DNA from 4 places in the Sphingobium sp. SJ10-10 genome. Region 1 is predicted to be linked to each of the others. Evidence: predicted binding sites of a transcription regulator. Region 1 holds the regulator's gene; each other region holds the start of a gene.

What was found. The regulator LexA, encoded in region 1, represses DNA repair genes until DNA is damaged. The targets are predictions, from matches to a motif close to GTTCCNCNCTTGTTCT.
Region 2: VVT58_RS04750 (UvrD-helicase domain-containing protein) is a predicted target of LexA. The motif match lies at 1,875-1,890, and genes of this name have one in related genera.
Region 3: VVT58_RS21195 (ImuA family protein) is a predicted target of LexA. The motif match lies at 3,062-3,077, and genes of this name have one in related genera.
Region 4: uvrA (excinuclease ABC subunit UvrA) is a predicted target of LexA. The motif match lies at 2,362-2,377, and genes of this name have one in related genera.

What each region holds. Positions count from the first base shown of each region.
Region 1 covers NZ_CP158132.1:1,606,576-1,611,001, reverse strand. The annotation lists gene VVT58_RS07660 (ComEC/Rec2 family competence protein) at 1-1,949, shown strand, start outside; gene lexA (transcriptional repressor LexA) at 1,940-2,623, opposite strand; gene VVT58_RS07650 (hypothetical protein) at 2,778-2,936, shown strand; gene VVT58_RS07645 (molybdopterin molybdotransferase MoeA) at 3,045-4,226, opposite strand; gene moaC (cyclic pyranopterin monophosphate synthase MoaC) at 4,223-4,426, opposite strand, start outside.
Region 2 covers NZ_CP158132.1:990,271-994,696, reverse strand. The annotation lists gene VVT58_RS04770 (globin domain-containing protein) at 1-300, opposite strand, end outside; gene VVT58_RS04765 (Rrf2 family transcriptional regulator) at 413-865, shown strand; gene VVT58_RS04760 (Fe-S oxidoreductase) at 846-1,307, opposite strand; gene VVT58_RS04755 (GFA family protein) at 1,461-1,856, opposite strand; gene VVT58_RS04750 (UvrD-helicase domain-containing protein) at 1,961-4,237, shown strand.
Region 3 covers NZ_CP158134.1:148,588-153,013, reverse strand. The annotation lists gene VVT58_RS21215 (sigma-70 family RNA polymerase sigma factor) at 1-2, shown strand, start outside; gene VVT58_RS21210 (hypothetical protein) at 143-478, opposite strand; gene VVT58_RS21205 (hypothetical protein) at 517-690, opposite strand; gene VVT58_RS21200 (DNA polymerase Y family protein) at 833-2,353, opposite strand; gene VVT58_RS21195 (ImuA family protein) at 2,268-3,029, opposite strand; gene VVT58_RS21190 (hypothetical protein) at 3,335-3,700, shown strand; gene VVT58_RS21185 (SOS response-associated peptidase family protein) at 3,711-4,370, shown strand; gene VVT58_RS21180 (alpha-ketoglutarate-dependent dioxygenase AlkB) at 4,370-4,426, shown strand, end outside.
Region 4 covers NZ_CP158132.1:1,756,973-1,761,398, forward strand. The annotation lists gene VVT58_RS08445 (LytTR family DNA-binding domain-containing protein) at 1-727, shown strand, start outside; gene VVT58_RS08450 (UrcA family protein) at 799-1,143, opposite strand; gene VVT58_RS08455 (septal ring lytic transglycosylase RlpA family protein) at 1,691-2,263, opposite strand; gene uvrA (excinuclease ABC subunit UvrA) at 2,387-4,426, shown strand, end outside.

The DNA.
Region 1 (4,426 bases):
CCATGTTGGCGGGGGCGTGCGGCGCGCTTGTTTTGCCGATCGGCGGACGGGTGCGTCAGGCGATCCTGGCGGGCAGCCTTTTGGCCTGTGCAGGATGCCTGCTGGTCTGGGCAAAGGCGATGATGTGGGGCGCGCAGCCCTTGCCTCGGGCGGCTTTTGTCGAGCTGACGGGGGAGGTCAGATCGGTCGACCGGCGCCCTGCGCAGAAGATGAGTCGCGTGCTGGTTCGTCCGATCGGCATGCCCGCGCTGCCGTCTCTGATACGCGTCAATCTTGACGATGCGCTGATGCCGGCGGGCATCGGGGAGGGGGCGGTCCTGCGTTTCCGGACGAGGCTGATGCCGCCTGCGCCACCCAGCCTGCCGGGCGGTTATGATTTCGCGCGCCGGGCCTATTTTGACGGGATCGGTGCGACCGGGCGCGTGCTGCGGCCGATCACTGTCCTGCGGCCCGCGACGGCGGGGCCGCCGCTCAGGGCACGGCTGTTCGCGCATATTCTGGAACGGGTTCCGGGAAAGGGCGCAGGCATTGCCGCCGCTCTGGCTACGGGGGATCAAGGCGCGATTTCCGAAGTCGATGCCGTCGCGATGCGGCGGAGCGGGCTTGCTCACCTTCTGTCCATCAGCGGCCTGCATGTCACGGCCTTGATCGCGGCGGTGATTTTCCTGCTGATGCGGGGGATGGCGCTGAGCCGTCGGGCGGCGCTCGACTGGCCCTTGATGCTGGTCGCGGCGGGCGGCGGGGCTTTGGCGGGTATCGGCTATACGCTTCTGACGGGTGCGGAAGTGCCGACCGTGCGGTCCTGCGTTGCGGCCTTGCTGGTCCTGGGCGGGCTGGCGATGGGGCGGGACGCGATCACGCTCAGGCTGGTGGCCGCGGGCGCGTTGGTGGTGCTGATCCTCTGGCCCGAAGCGCTGGTGGGGCCGAGTTTCCAGATGAGTTTCGCCGCGGTGGTCGCCCTGGTGTCGCTGGGCGAGCATCCGCGATTCCGTGCTTTCCTGGCGGCGCGGGACGAGGAAATCTGGCGCCGGATCGCCCGCAATCTTTTGGGCATGCTGGCGACGGGTCTGGTCGTTGAACTGGTGCTGGCGCCGATCGCGCTTTTCCATTTCCACAAGGCGGGCATGCTGGGTTCGATCGCCAATCTGGTGGCCATACCGCTCACCACTCTGGTCGTCATGCCGTTGGAGGCGATGGCCTTGCTGTTCGATATGGGCGGATGGGGCGCCCCCTTCTGGTGGCTCACCGCCCGCGCGCTGGACCTGTTGCTGCTGGTTGCGCATGGGGTGGCGTCCAGCCCCGGGGCGGTGGTTCTGGCGCCCGCGCAATCGGGGGTGGTGTTCGGCTTCATCCTGTCAGGCATGTTGTGGTGCCTGTTATGGCGAAGCCGGTGGCGCTGGGCGGGTTTGATGCCAGTGACGGCTGGCGTGGTGATGATCGTGACCAGCTCGCCACCCGCCATCTTGATAACGGGAGACGGCCGCCATGTCGCGGTCCGGACTGCGAATGGCGGCATGGCGACGCTGCGCGGGCGGGCGGGCAGCTATGTGCGGGAGGTCATGGCGGAGAGCGCGGGCTATGACGGCACGCTGGAGGCAATGGCGGCGTTGCCGCAAGCCCGCTGTTCTCCCGATCTTTGCGCCGTTCGCGTGACGGGCGGAGGCCGGAACTGGAACTTGCTGCTGACGCGAAGCAGCATGAAGATCGACAATGCCATATTGGCGCGGGATTGTGCGCGCGCCGATATTGTCGTCAGCGATCGGCGCCTGCCGGGGGTCTGCCGACCGCGCTGGTTGAAGGTGGATCGACGATCCCTGGCCGCAACGGGCGGCCTTGCCATCGATCTCGACCATGACTCCATCCGCAGCGTGAAGACCGGGAATGACGAGCATCCCTGGGTCGCGCGGCCTTTGGGTCGACCGCGCGGATTGCCGGGACGTCAGTTATAGCGCCGCAATAACCCCGCCAGCTTTCCCTGTATCCGGACCTGCTGCGGATTGTAGATTTGCGGTTCATAGGCACTGTTGGCGGGATCGAGCCGAACCTTCTGTCCTTCGCGGTGGAAATATTTGAGGGTGGCCTCATTCTCGTCGATCAGCGCGACCACGATCTGTCCTTCGCGCGCCACCTCGGTGCGCTGGATGAGCGCGAAGTCGCCGTCGAGTATTCCCGCCTCGACCATGGAATCGCCCGCCACTTCCAACGCATAATGATCTCCGGTCCCGAGCAGCGCCGCGGGGACGGAGAGCATATTCTGCCCCTCCAAAGCTTCGATCGGCACGCCCGCCGCGATGCGGCCGTGCAGCGGAATCTCAAGGATGTCATTGGCAGCAGGCGGCGTGATCAACGCCGGGCCGGTCGCCAAGGGTGTTTTGAGCGGAGCAATGAGCTTGGGCGCGCGATGCATGGCGTCGGGAAGCTTGAGCACCTCCAGCGCACGCGCGCGATTGGGCAGGCGGCGAATGAAGCCGCGCTCCTCCAACGCGTTGATCAGGCGGTGAATGCCGGATTTGGACCGCAGGTCCAGCGCTTCCTTCATCTCCTCGAAAGAGGGGGAGACGCCTCCCTCCTCCAGCCGGGTCTGAATGAAGCTCAGCAATTCCTGTTGCTTGGGTGTCAACATCTCGCCTTGCCCTCCTTGGAACGTATGGGGAACGCATAGGAAACGGAAAGGGGTAAGTCAAGCGCCTAACGGTTTGCCGCATTTGCGGGAACGTGGCGGCGGGCGGGCCGTTTAAACGGCTGCCTTTCCCGAAGAAGGCGAATAGGAGAGTAAGATGGCCAACCAGAACAAGCAGGGCGGTGATCAACGCCGCGATCAGCAGGGCGGCGACCGGTCCAGCCAGGGCGGACGCCAGCAGCAGCAGGAGAACCGCCAGGGCCAGATGGGCGACGAACGCCGCCAGGACAAGGCGCCGGGCAAGCAGCAGCGCTGAACAGCCTGGCTGCCATTCAGTATATGATCTGAATGCCGCAACTAGTCATCAGGACTGCACTGGAAGGGGTCGCTCGTCGGCCCCTTTCCTTATGCGAAGAGGATGAGCTTAGGCGAGGGGGAGGACCGTGACGGCCTCGCCCGCCAAGGCTGCGGGTGAGCCGGCGGGGCGCAGGATGAGGCAGTCGGCCATCGCCAGGGCGGCCGTGGCGGCGCTGTCCTGCGAGGTCACGGAAACGATGCCCGCTTCGGTGCGGAACGCGCGCAGATAATCGTCGCGTTCTCCGGTGGCGGGAAGGGGCGCGGCAAGCGTTGCCAGCGCGGTGCGGGGCAGGGGCGATGCGGAGCCCATCAGATGGCGGACCAGGGGGAGCAGGAACAACGTCGCAGTAACGAAGGCCGATACGGGATTGCCGGGCAGGCCGAGGAAGATGGCGGAGCCCAGCGTGCCGGCCATGAGCGGCTTGCCCGGCCGCATGCGGATCTTCCAGAAATCGAGCGAGCCACCAGCGCGGGTGAAGGCGGGGCGGACGATGTCATGATCCCCCACCGACGCGCCGCCGGTCGAAACGATGATGTCGGCGTCCCCTGCGCGGGTGAAGGCCTGGGTCACGCTGTCGAGATCGTCGGGCACGATCCCCAGATCGATGATATCGCAAGGCAAGCCGCCGAGCAGCGCGGCCAGCATGGGAGCGTTGGAGGAAGGGAGTTGGCCTGGCAGCGCGGGCGCGCCGGGCGGAACCAGTTCATTGCCGGTGGAGAGCAGGGCGACGCGCGCACGCCGGGCGGCGGGCAAGCTTCCATGGCCGCCCAGCACGGCAAGGGCGATCTGTGCAGGGCCGAGAACGGTGCCCGTCTTCAGCAGAAGGCCGCCTTTGCCGAAATCGGAGGCAGCGCGGCGAACATTGCGGCCATGGGCCAGAGCGTCGCCCAATCCTCGCAGGATCGTTTCGTCCCGTTCTGCATCTTCCTGGATCAGAACGCTGTCCGCGCCTTGCGGCAGGGGCGCGCCGGTGAAGATGCGGCACGCTTCGCCGGGACCGAGCGGTGGAGGAAGCGGGCCGCCAGCCGCGCTTTCGGCCGTGACTCTCCATGGCCCCGGCCATTCGTCCGCGCGGATCGCATAGCCATCCATGGCGGAAAGATCGGCCCAGGGCTGATCGCGCAGCGCGGCGATATCTTCGGTCAGCCAGCGTCCAGAGCAGGCGGGAATGGCCGCCTGCTCGGTCGGCAGCGGCGCCGCGAGCGCCATCATGCGGCTTTGCGCCTCCGCGACCGGGAGCAGGCTCATGCCGCGCGCCCGTCCCCGGCAGTCCAGTCGCCGGACTTGCCGCCGGTTTTGGCGAGCAGGCGGACGTCGCTGATGACCATGGCTTTATCGAGCGCCTTTGCCATGTCGTAGACGGTCAGCAATGCGACCGACGCGGCGGTGAGCGCTTCCATCTCGACACCCGTCTGGCCTGAGGTTCTCGCGGTGGCGGTGACGGTGAC
Region 2 (4,426 bases), 620 kb from region 1:
GGCCACCTTGGGATAATGCTCCGCCTTCACGCCGGTTTCGACATGCCGCTGCACCATCCGCGCAACCGCGCCGTCCAGCGCCTGCAACTTGTCGATATTCTCGGCATAGCCCAGGATCGCCGCCGCCAGCCGCTTGGGCTGCTCGCCGCTTTCCTGCGCGGCCTGGTCGAACATGTCCTTGATCGATGCATCCTGAAACAGCCGCGCATACATGGCCGTCGTGATTTCTACCCCATGCTTCCGCAGAGCGGGGGCGGTAGCCTTGACGATGGCGATGGTGTCGGCGGTCAACTGGGTCATGGATGCACCTTTGCTTGGAGAATCGATAAAGGTGCATTTACGTTGCATCTTTTAAGATGTAAATAGAATGAATGTTTGAAAAGCACGTTCACTCTCATTACCGCCAGCAGCCATGCAACTGACCCGCCACACCGACTATGCCCTGCGTGTCCTCATCCACCTTGCGGTGACGCCTGCGGGCCGCACGACGATTCCCGAAATCGCGGATGCCTATGGCCTGTCCCGCAACCATCTGATGAAGGTTGTTCATCATCTTGGCCAAGGCGGTTTTCTGGATACGCAGCGCGGCCGCGGCGGCGGTTTCGCTCTTGCCCGCCCGGCCGAGAAGATCCGATTGGGCGAAGTCATCCGCCACACCGAACCCGACATGAACATGGCTGATTGCGGCTCCTGCGCCATCCGCCCGGCCTGCGGCCTGTCCGGCATATTGAAGGCGGCCACCGCCGCCTTTCTCACCGTGCTCGACCAGCACAACCTGGCCGATGCCGCGCGGGACCGGGCCGGGCTGGCGGCGCTCATCGCCGCATTGCCCGGCCCGGTCGCCGTCACCGACGCCTGCGCATAGATTTGGGCGCTTCGCTCGGGTTGATACAGCTATCCTGCACGGTCTTGCTGCACAGCGGATAATCCTTCTGGCCGGTCGGCGGTGGCGTCATGTTGCCGCCCACCGTAGCGGGATTGGCGGAGGTTCCCACGGGCGCTGACGGGTCGCGTGGCACACCGGCGGGTGCAGGCTGCATCCCCGTATCCGGCGGCACCGCTCCCGTGGGCTGCCCCGCATTCGGATCGGCGCCCGCGGGGGGTGTGGCTGGCGTAGCCGGCGTGGCGGGAGCGGTCCCCGGATCGGCAGGCGTGGCGGGTGTCGCGGACGTCGCACCCTGTTCCGGAGGAGGCGAGGTATCGGCAGCGGGCGGCTGCGAGGCTGGCACGTCCTGCGCTACCGCCATTCCGGCAACGCCGGTGCCGAAGGCCAACATGGCCGCGCCTGCCAAGAGGATCGATTTCATCGGGATCATCCTTTCCTTGTTCTTCACCCCGTTTTGCCGCTGGGGTCCGGAAAAGAAGCGGACATGTACCGTCTACGTTCCGGCCACGGCGACGAACCGTGGCGCATGCGCCGCCAGATGATCCCTCACGCTTTGGGCTCTCTGGCTTCGCGGTCACTCTTGGGGATAGCGCTCGAACCTGGGCAATTCATGCGCGGCCGCCATCCACGGAGCCGCCTCGGCAAATTGCACATGAATGGCGGGAGGAAGAGCGGCTTGATCGTCCAGCGTCCCCGTCTGGATATCGACCATCCCCGGAAACACCACGGCATTGCGATAGAAAAGCCCCGACCCGCATGTCCCGCAAAATTCCCGCGTCACATTGTCGGATGACCGATAGGCCACCGGCTCACCCGTCACCGTCACCATATTTTCGGGAAACAACGCCCAGCCCACCATAGGCGCTCCGGCGCTTTTCCGGCAGTCGGAACAATGGCAGAGCGCGCTATAGGCTGGCTCCCCCTGCGCTTCATAGCGGATCGCCCCGCATTGGCACCCTCCAGAAACCATGGCCTTTCTCCTTGCATGATTCGCCTTTTGTTCTCATAGAAGAAACGGCAGCGCAAGGCCACTCACCCTTGCCGCCTCCCGCCCAGCATCCTAGTTGATAGCCCATGACCCTGCCCGCTCCCTCGCCCGACGATCCCGCCTATCTCAAGGGCCTCAACGAACCCCAGCGGGAAGCCGTGCTCACCACCGAAGGGCCGGTGCTGGTCCTCGCGGGTGCCGGCACGGGCAAGACCGCCGCGCTGACCGCGCGCCTGGCCCATCTGATCGCCACCCGACGCGCCTATCCTTCCGAAATCCTCGCCGTCACCTTCACCAACAAGGCGGCGCGAGAGATGCGGGAGCGCGTAGGCCGCATGATCGGCCCGGCGGTGGAAGGCATGCCCTGGCTCGGCACGTTCCACGCCATTGCCGCCAAGATGCTGCGCCGCCATGCCGAACTGGTTGGCCTGCAATCCAATTTCACCATCCTCGATACCGACGACCAGCTTCGCCTGATGAAGCAACTCATTCAGGCCGAAGGCATCGACGAAAAGCGCTGGCCCGCCCGCCAGTTGGGCGGCCTCATCGACCAGTGGAAGAATAAGGGTCTGACGCCCGAGGAAATCGGCGCGGGTGAAAGCGAAGCCTATGCCAATGGCCGTGGGCAGAAGCTCTACGCCGCTTACCAGGCGCGCCTACGCGATGTAAATGCGTGTGATTTCGGTGACTTGCTGCTGCATGTTCTGACGATATTGAAGCGTCACCGGGACGTTCTGGAAAGCTATCAGCAGCGCTTCCGCTACATCATGGTGGACGAATATCAGGACACGAACAGCAGCCAATATCTCTGGCTCCGCCTGCTCGCCCAGACGCGCAAGAATATCTGCTGCGTGGGCGATGACGACCAGTCCATCTATAGCTGGCGCGGCGCGGAAGTGGCCAATATCCTGCGCTTCGAAAAGGATTTTCCGGGCGCGAAGATCGTCCGCCTGGAACAGAATTACCGCTCGACCCCGCACATCCTAGGCGCCGCCTCCGGCGTCATCGCGGAAAATGGCAACCGGCTCGGCAAGACGCTCTGGACCGATATCGACGTGGGCGAGAAGGTCCGCGTCATCGGCGTGTGGGACGGTCCGGAGGAAGCCCGGCGCGTCGGTGACGAAATCGAGTCGATCGAGCGCAGCGGGCAATCGCTGGACGAAGTCGCCATCCTCGTCCGCGCCCAGCACCAGACCCGCGAGTTCGAAGACCGCTTCATCCAGATCGGGCTGCCCTATCGCATCGTCGGCGGCTTCCGCTTTTACGAACGCGCCGAAATCCGCGATGCGCTCGCCTATCTGCGCCTCGTCAACCAGCCCGCCGACGATCTCGCCTTCGAGCGGATCGTCAACGTCCCCAAGCGCGGATTGGGCGACAAGGCGGTGGAAAAGCTCCATCGACTCGCCCGTGCCGAGGGTATTCCGCTGGCCATCGCCGCCGCCCGCATCCTCGACACCGACGAAATGACCCCGCAGGCCCGCCGGTCGCTGGGCGCCTTCATCGGAGATCTCGCTCGCTGGCGCGACCGCGCGGTGCAGCTTCCCCATGCGGAACTCGCCCGGCAGATATTGGACGAAAGCGGCTACACCGCCATGCTCCAGGCCGAACGCACCACCGAAAGCGCGGGGCGCCTGGAAAACCTCAACGAACTCACCCGCGCCATGGAGGAATATGAGACGCTGGGCGCATTCCTTGAGCATGTCTCGCTGGTCATGGACAATGAAGCGCAGGCTGACGAGCGCAAGATCACGATCATGACCATCCACGCGGCCAAGGGGCTGGAGTTCGACACCGTGTTCCTCGCCGGTTGGGAAGAGGGCATTTTTCCCTCCCAGCGCGCCCTCGACGAAGGCGGCCTTAATTCGTTGGAGGAGGAACGCCGCCTCGCCTATGTCGCGATCACGCGGGCGCGGAAGCTGTGCCTCATCCTCCACGCCGCCAACCGCCGCATCTACGGCCAGTGGACCAGCTCCATCCCTTCGCGCTTTGTCGGAGAACTGCCGCCCGAACATGTGGAGGAGGAGAGCAGCCTGTCGGGTGGCGCCTCGCTCTGGCGCGCCAACTGGTCGGAACGCACCGATCCCTTCGCCAATGTCCAGCGCGGCACCGGCAGAGGTCCCGGCTGGCAACGCGCGCAACAAAGCGGCCAGTTCGTCAAGGAACCCGTCCGGATCGTGGAAGCCCGCGCCTCCGCCGTCTCGCTGGGCAATAAAGGCCGCGACGACATGAGCCTAGGCCTGCGCGTCTTCCATCAGAAATTCGGCTATGGCACGGTCGCGGAGATCGAAGGCAATAAGCTGGAGATCGACTTCGAAACCGCGGGACGGAAGCGCGTCATGGACAGCTTCGTCCAACCGGCCTGACCAACCATCCCGGCCCTTCTTCAACGCTTTCTTGAAAAGAAGAGCGAGAAGCCTGCTTTGGGTGGAGAGCGGACGGTCTACTTGCGCCGGTTCCCAGAAACGCATCGTGCTCCTGCGAAGGCAGGAGCCCAGTTCCCGCAGTGCGATGATCCACAAACGGCGGGACTGTGTTCCTGCCTTCGCAGGAAC
Region 3 (4,426 bases), on a different replicon from region 1:
GAAGACCAGCGCGCCGTCGCATAAAGGATCCCCGCCGGAGCAAAGCTGCACGGCGGGGCCGAGGTTCAGGGAGGTGTCGCCCCAAGGGAGGAGCGACACATTCCAAGCTATGCCTTTTGCGTAGCAATTCAAGATGGATTGATCACCGTTCTGAAACGAATGACGGATCAATATGGCAGTCCTGCCAATCCCAGTCGCCTCGTCGAGCAAAAGCGACAAAGCCATCGTCGAGGTTCAGCGTGGCGTCGCCGCTGCGAAAATGTCGGCCCAGCGATGAAGGTTTGCGGGCGAGAACCAGTTCGCCGTCGGCCAATTGCACCCGCGCCTGCCGTCCTTCGATCCGCAGGCCAAGACTGCGTCCCTGCGCGCAGGCGACATGGAATGACGCGTGATGCTCAGCGGCCGTGGCCGTGGCCGTGAGGGACCCCGTCAACATTAGGATAAGGACAAGAGGAAGCGCAGACATGGCAATCTCCACGGCTTGCATCCTCTCAAGGCAAAAATGACTGTCTGCCCTCAATCCTTTTCCGCTGCGGCAGTTCCGTTGGCAAGTGCGTCGCTGATCATCGCTGCCAATGTTTCTTCGGCGCGGCCGCGCGCGGCGGCATCCTTGGATTCCAGATCATGGCGCAGCCATTGCGGCGCGCGCGCGATCACTCGTAAAATCAAAGCGTTCATTTTTTCATCCATCGGCCGAGCCTATGACGGTAGAGTGACGGTGGCGCAATAAAGCAAAGCTTGCGGCGAATAAGAGCTGCCTGTCCGGTTACTGGTTGCGCGGGGTGCGATCATTGCGGGCCTGGGCGTCCGATCACGCTACCGCTCGTTGCAATCAGGCGAACAGCCCATGCAGGAACCAGCCCTGCCCGCCGGTGGCGCTGTCCATGCCATCACCCTGACGGAAGACCCAGTAGCGCGCGCCCGTCTCGTCCTCGACGAGGAAATAGTCGCGGACGCTCAGCCATTCCTCATCACTCACATGCCATTCGCCATAGATGCGCTCCGGTCCATCGGCCCGCTTCACCTTGCGGCGCATGCCCCGCCACACGAAATGAACCGGGGGATGATCGGGCAGCAGCGCCATGGTGTCGATCGGCTCGGGCCGCTTGAACAGCCGGGCCGGGCGCGGCCAGCGTTCAGGCCAGCGCAGCAAAGTCGGATCGGCCATGGGCGGAATGCGGGTGACTGAGCGTTCGGGAATATCGCTCTCGCGCGCGGCCACCCGGTAGAGCCGCTCCTCCCCTACCCTGTTCCCCAATATATCGACGAGCATGGCGACATCGGGCATCGGCGTTTCGCCCAGATGCGAGATGGTGCGAAGCCCCAATGGCTCGACCTGGGGGGCGGAAAGCACCATCTTCTCGACCCCAAAGCCAGGATCAACCGTTTCGATCCTGTCGCAGAGCAGCCGTCCCATCTGCTTCCTGTCACGGCTGGGCTTGGCGAGTCCTGCCCGGATGGCTTCGACCCGGTTGTCGACCCGGTGGAAGCGCAAATCCAGCCTGCGCGCGCCAACGCCCGCTTCCTCCAACTGCTGGCACAGGCCATCGACCAGCTTGTGGGTATAGCGGGCAAGGGTTTCAGGCGCGCCGATCGGCTCAGCAAAGCGGCGTTCTACCTCGATGGTTTGCGGTGCTGCAACTGGCTCGAACGGCTCGGCGACACGGCCATAGGCCTGGTCGAGCCGCAGCCCCGGCATCGATCCAAAGCGCAGCGCGAGCGAGGCGCGCGGCATGGCTTCCAGATCGGCGATCGTCTCCAGGCCCAATTGGCTCAATGATCTGACGATGGCCTGGTCCAGGCGCAGCGCGACCAGCGGCAGATCGGCAATCGCCTCCTCGAGGTCGAGCGGATCGATAACGCGCAGCGGTTCCGGGCCATAGCGGGCCAGCGCATGCGCCGCGCCATAGGCCGGCGCACACACCGCGCGCCCGACCGTCTCCACCTCGGCCAGCCGCTGCACGATGTCCTTGAGCAGGCCCATGATGCCGCCATGGACATGGGCAGCGCCGGTGATATCGAGCATCAGCCCATCGGGCGGATCGACCGCGATAATCGGTGCGTAGCGGCGCAGCGACCAAACGGCGAGCCGCTCCAGCCCGTCCCGGTCCGACTGCGGCTCGGCATCCAGGATGAGGAGATCAGGCACCAGTGCCTGCGCTTGGCTGACCGCCATGCCTGTGTGCAGACCGATCATGCGCGCGGCGGCATTCGCCGCGGTGACCACCCGGCGTTGCCCGTCGATGCCAGCAAGGATCAGCGGCGCGTCAGGAGGCGGCGCGCTCTGCCCAAGCCTGCGACGCAGCCGATCCGTCGGCCAGGTCGGCAGGAAGAGCGAGACGACCTGTCGCATCGCAGGCTTCCACCAGAAAATCGGCGCTCTCTCCTGCCCGGCACCGTATGAGCTCAACGAACCAGCGATGGCGGCCGACACCCGGCACCGGCAGTGGGTCGGATGGAACAGCTGTCACCCGCCATCGCGTCGCGGCCGCCGTCGGCTGGCCAAAGTCCGACGCCTCGGCCAGGCGCCGCCAGCGCCGGATCGCTATTCCAATGGTGCCGCTGCTCTCGGCTGCCAGTTGGAGACGCCGCGAGGAGGTCATCGACAGGCGCGCGAGTTCCGCCACCACACCGCCCAATCCACCATGGCGCAGTCCTTCCTCGAAACAGGCGAGAACCGCTGTTTCATCGCGAGCTTCCACATAGATGACGCGATCGGGATCAAGTCCAGCCTGCGCAATCGCTGGCGCGAACAGGTCGGGCTCGGTCATGCACCAGAGGATGCTACCGCTCACCCGCGCAAGAATACCGGCAGTGAACAGGGCGGCGGCCGCCCCATCGGTCACGCCCTGCGCGCCGCCAGCCACTTCATGCAGCGCTCCTAGCGCCAGACCACCGCCGGGCAGTTTGGCATCGACCATTTCCAAGCCAAATGGCAGAACCTCTTTGCGCCTACGCTCTGTGCCTTCGATCTCGGCAATCTGGGCGCGCAGGGCAGCAACGCGGGGGCGCGCCCCTCTTTCCATCATCGAAGGGCCTCCTTGTGGCTCGCGGTTGGATTGTTCCTATTTTGTTCCAATTACAGTATGAGTCAACGCACTGGAGTCGTTGCTCGTTCAGGATCGGCGGTACGCTCTCGAAACAAAGCGGGAAAACCCATGGTTGTGCAGCGAAAAAAATTGAGCCTGAAGCATGGGGAGGAGGCTCCGGAAAAAAAGCGCCCCTCGCACATGCGGATGAATCGGAGCGCGAATCGACGCCGCCGCGTTATCATCCGAGCCACGATCCCGCGCTTGTCACCGATGATGAAATTCCCTGGTAAGGAGGCCCAAGCATGACCCCGCGTATCATCCCGATCGAAGGTCTCGACACCTTGCCACGCGAGGAGGCCCTGCGGCTTCGTGTCGCCCAGCAGACACTGGAGCTGGTCCTGGGGTCAGCGGTTCGGGACAGCGAGCAGACGGTCGATCCCGATCTTGCGGTCGAGGGCATATTGATGGGCCTCGCCTGCATCATGGAGCAGGCGCCTGAGTTCCCGACGCGGCAAAGCCTACGCAAAGGCGGGGAGGCCTATGGCAAGATGCTGGGACAGCAAGCCCAGAATTTGCGCTCGACCTTCGAAGAAACCGGCATGCATCCGATCGACGCTCTGCTCGACCGCTTCATGTCTGTCGCCGACGACGGCCAGAAGCCAAACTGATCGGCCTGCCATGTCGAGGCTCCATTGCATGGCTGCAGGACTGAGCGAGGTCGCCGCGCATTTCGGCGCAGATATGCCCGCGCCAATCGAGCTCCCGTTCGAAACCACCGAAGGCGCGCTTGGCCTTGTGGTTTTCGAGAGTAAGGGTCGGCGGATCATGCGCGGCGTTACCTGGGGGTTTAGCCGCCTGACCCGCGAGATGCGCGAACGCGACGAGGAACCGGGCCGCATCGGGCTGGTCGCCGATCTCACCAATCCGATGTGGGATCATATGGCGCAGGATGCGCGCTATCGCTGCCTCATCGTGCTGACGCATTTCGCCAATCCCGACGGCGTACCGGGTGAGCGGACCCGCACCTGGTTTTCCTTAAAGCGCCAGCCCCTGATGGCCTGGGCGGGCTTTTGCCGGAACATGCCCGAACAAGGTCCGGTCTATGCCGGCATGACGATGGAAGCGAATGACGCCGTGCGTCCGACCAATGACCGTATGCCGGTGCTGCTCGACCCTCATGAATATGACGCCTGGCTCCACGGCGAGATCCGGGACGTGATCGGTTTCCAGTTCCGTCCGCCCTTTTCGGCCGAGCGTTTCCGCGTCGAAAAAACCGAGGATCTCTGGCGGAGCGGCAAGCGTCCGCCCTCTGCAGATAATCAGCTGGCGCTCCTGTGATGGCGTCTGCCCACCAGATCGACCTTTTCGCGCCTCCGCTTCTGCTGGGCCTGCGG
Region 4 (4,426 bases), 150 kb from region 1:
GATCGTCGACGATGAACCTTTGGCGGTCGAACGCCTCCAGATGCTGTGCGCCCGTGAACCGCGCATCGCCCTGGTCGGCACCGCAAGCGACGGCGAGGCCGCGCTGCGCCTGATCGAGGGGCTGGAGCCGGATCTGGTGATGCTCGACATCGCCATGCCGCTGCTCGACGGCATCGGCGTGGCGCGAGCCACCTCCCGCATGGGCATCTGCCCGGCGGTGATCTTCGTCACCGCGTTCGAGGGGTTCGCGGTGGAGGCCTTCGACCTCGCCGCCGTGGACTATCTGTTAAAGCCGGTCGCCCACGAACGCCTGTCCCGCGCGATCGACCGGGTCGAGCAAGCCCTGGGCAACCGCGCCGCGCCTTCCCCCGCCACCAGCGCGGAGGACGAACCGGAATGGGCCGAGGAATTCTGGGTGCCGCACCGCTCCGAACTGATCCGCATCGGCGCCGCCCAGATCGATCGGATCGAGGCGGAACGCGACTATATGCGCCTGCATGTGGGAGCCAACAGCTATCTCCTGCACCAGACGATCAGTTCGCTGGAAAACCGGCTCGACCCGCAGCAATTCGTCCGCCTGCACCGATCGCATATCGTGCGCCGCGACCATATCGCCCGGCTGCGCCACGACGGCAGCGGCGTCTGGTCCGCCTGTCTGGCCGACGATACGGAAATCCGCATCGGCCGCACCTATCTCGCCAACGCCCGGGCCATGGCGGGGCGGTGACTTCGCATTTCTTTTCCCAAGAAAAAAGGCCCGGGAAACCGGGCCTTTTTTCCAAAACCAATCCAGGAAATTCAGTTCCCGGCGCCGACCGGCTTTTCCTTGCCCATATCGGCAAAACGCTCGCCGCTCTGCGCCTTGGCGACCGCCAGTTCCACCGAATTGCGGACATGCGCGGCGGCGACCTGCTGGCACTTCGCGATCGCGGCGGTGGCGTCGCTGGTCGGGCAGACCTTTGCGGCGGCGCGCTTGATCCGGACGTTCAGGATGCGCTGGTCGCTCTTCTTCGACAGGTCCAGATCATGATAGCTGACCTCGACGCTCTTCCCGTTGGACTCGAATTCGATGGCGGACGCGGTGCCGGCGACGCCCAGGGCGGCTATGGTGGCAAGGGCGGCGGCGAACTTGATGGCGGTCATGGCAATGTCTCCTCAACGCTATGCTTTTACCGGCCCGCTCGCGCGAAATTCGGGGCGGGCCTCAAGCGAAGAGAAGAGAAAGGCCTCGAACAGTTCATCGTCTCTGTCTTCGCCCAGCCTGTTTAGGATGATTGCCAATGCACCGCTTTTCGCTTTCGACCGGCACCTAGCCCGGTCTGCCAACGACGCCCTTGTCGACCAAATGCAGTCTGGCTTGGACGAACGACAATTTTACACCAAAAAAACAAGCTTTCCCTAGCGTAAAATTACAAATGTTTAACAAGCGGCGCATATAAAAAAGCACCCCCGGCGCAAGGGAAAGGCCGGGGGTGCATCCAGGAAGCTGTCGGGCTCTCCGGGATCTCTTTCAAACTGTTACCAGCGAGACGACCTCGCACCGGCCGATCCGTACCGGGTCATCGCTGTGTCGATCATCATCATAGCGCCAGTGCCGAACGACCGTTTTTCCCATTCGATGATCCGTCGACCCGTCCCGCCCGGCAGCATCCATCGGGGATGAACCGACGACAGGCTTCCACGAACGACATCAGCGTCCCTGCGCGTCAAGCTGCGCCCGCAAATTGGCCAATGCCCGGTCGTCGACCGTCGGCCGCTCGGGCGCCTCCTTCCCCTCGCGCAGCTTCCTGCGGTCCTTCTCCGGCGGCTCCACCACCCGCACCCGGACCGGCGCGTGCCCGGTGGCCCTGATCCCCAACTGCTCCGCCGCGCCCCGCGACAGGTCGATGATCCGCCCCCGCCCGGCAAACGGTCCGCGATCGTTCACCCGCACCAATATGGTCCGCCCCGTCTCCAGCGACGTCACCTCGACATAGCTCGGCAGGGGCAAGGTCGTATGCGCCGCCGTCACCGCCTTGGGAACGAAGCGTTCGCCATTGGCCGTCTGGCTGCCGGACTCATGCCCGTACCAGCTCGCATAGCCCAGATAGTCGTAGCGCGGATCGGCGGCAGGCACATAGGTCACGCCCCGCACGCTATAAGGCTTCCCCACGCGCACCGGCAGGTCGCTCACCGGCCGGTATTTGACGCCCCCGCCACAGGCCGCCAGCGCCACCGCGGCGACCAGCGCCCCACACCGCATCCGAACCGAAATCCCGCTCATCCCCCAGCCCTAACCCAGCCACCCGCCGGAGAAAAGCCGCCGCCTTTTCCTTTCACCGCGCAGACCCTATCTTGCGCCCGACCGGGCCTTGCCCTCAAAGAACAAATCTGGAACAACACGCCCATGAGTCTCACCACTATTTCCGTGCGCGGCGCGCGCGAGCACAACCTCAAGGGCGTCGACGTCGACCTCCCCCGCGACAGCCTGATCGTGATCACGGGCCTCTCCGGCTCGGGCAAATCCTCGCTCGCCTTCGACACCATCTATGCCGAGGGTCAGCGCCGCTATGTGGAGTCCCTCTCCGCCTATGCCCGCCAGTTTCTGGAGATGATGCAGAAGCCCGATGTCGAGCATATTGAGGGGCTCTCCCCCGCCATCTCCATCGAGCAGAAGACGACCAGCCGCAACCCCCGCTCGACGGTGGCGACGGTCACGGAAATCTACGACTATATGCGCCTCCTCTGGGCGCGCGTCGGCATCCCCTATTCGCCCGCGACCGGCCTCCCCATCAGCGCCCAGACGGTCAGCCAGATGGTCGACCGCGTGATGCAGCTCCCCGAAGGCACCCGCTTCTACCTCCTCGCCCCCGTGGTGCGCGGCCGCAAAGGCGAATATCGCAAGGAACTGGCGGAGTGGCAAAAGGCAGGCTTCACCCGCGTCCGCATCGACGGCGAACTCTACGCGATCGAGGACGCCCCCGCCCTCGACAAGAAATATAAGCATGACATCGAAGTTGTCGTCGACCGCCTCGCCGTCACGGACGACATGTCCACCCGCCTCGCGGACAGCTTCGAACAAGCCCTGAAACTGGCGGATGGCCTGGCCTATGTCGACCTGGCGGACGGCACCGTAGCCGACCTCACCTCTCCCCTCCCGCAGGCGGGAGGGGCCGGGGGTGGGCAAAGCGCAACCGCCGGCAAAATGAAAAACGCCGAAATCCCCGCCAACCGCATCGTCTTCAGCGAGAAATTCGCCTGCCCCGTCAGCGGCTTCACCATATCGGAGATCGAGCCCCGCCTCTTCTCCTTCAACGCCCCGCAAGGCGCCTGCCCCGCCTGCGATGGCCTCGGCGAACGGCAGTTATTCGACCCCGAACTGGTCGTCCCCAACGAAGCCCTGTCCTTGAAAAAAGGCGCCATCGTCCCCTGGGCCAAGTCCAACCCGCCCAGCCCCTATTATATGCAAGTCCTGGGCAGCCTCGCCAAAGAATTCGGCTTCTCCCTCGAAACCCCATGGCAAGACCTCCCCGCAGAGGTGAAAATCATCATCCTCCACGGCACCGCAGGCAAACCCGTCACCCTGCGCTTCGTCGACGGCAAGAAAAGCTATGAGGTCAAGAAACCCTTCGAAGGCGTAATCGGCAACTTGAACCGCCGCCTGCTCCAGACCGAATCCGCCTGGATGCGCGAGGAACTGAGCAAATATCAGACCGCCATGCCGTGCGAGACATGCGACGGCGCCCGCCTCAAGCCCGAAGCCCGCGCCGTCAAGATCGCCGGGGAAGACATCTCCCTGTCCACCCGCCGCTCCGTGGTCGACGCCCTGCGCTTCTTCCAGACCCTCCCCACCCACCTCAACGACCAGCAGAACCAGATCGCCAAGGCCATCCTCAAGGAAATCGTGGAGCGCCTCGGCTTCCTCAACAATGTCGGCCTGGATTACCTCAACCTCGACCGCACCAGCGGCACCCTGTCCGGCGGCGAGTCCCAGCGCATCCGCCTCGCGTCGCAAATCGGCAGCGGCCTCTCGGGCGTCCTCTACGTCCTCGACGAACCGTCGATCGGCCTGCACCAGCGCGACAATGACCGCCTGCTCATCACCCTGAAACGCCTGCGCGACCTCGGCAACACCGTCATCGTCGTGGAGCATGATGAGGACGCGATCCGCACCGCCGACTATATCGTCGACATGGGGCCGGGCGCAGGCGTCCACGGCGGCGAGATCGTGGCCCAGGGCAGCCTCAACGAACTGCTCGCCCACCGCGACAGTCTGACCGCCGATTATCTCAACGGCACCCGCCGCATCGAAGTCCCGACCAGGCGCCGCAAGGGCACCGGCAAGAAACTCACCGTCCACAACGCCCGCGCCAACAATCTGCAAGGCGTCACCGCCAGCATCCCGCTCGGCACCTTCACCTGCATCACCGGCGTATCGGGCTCGGGC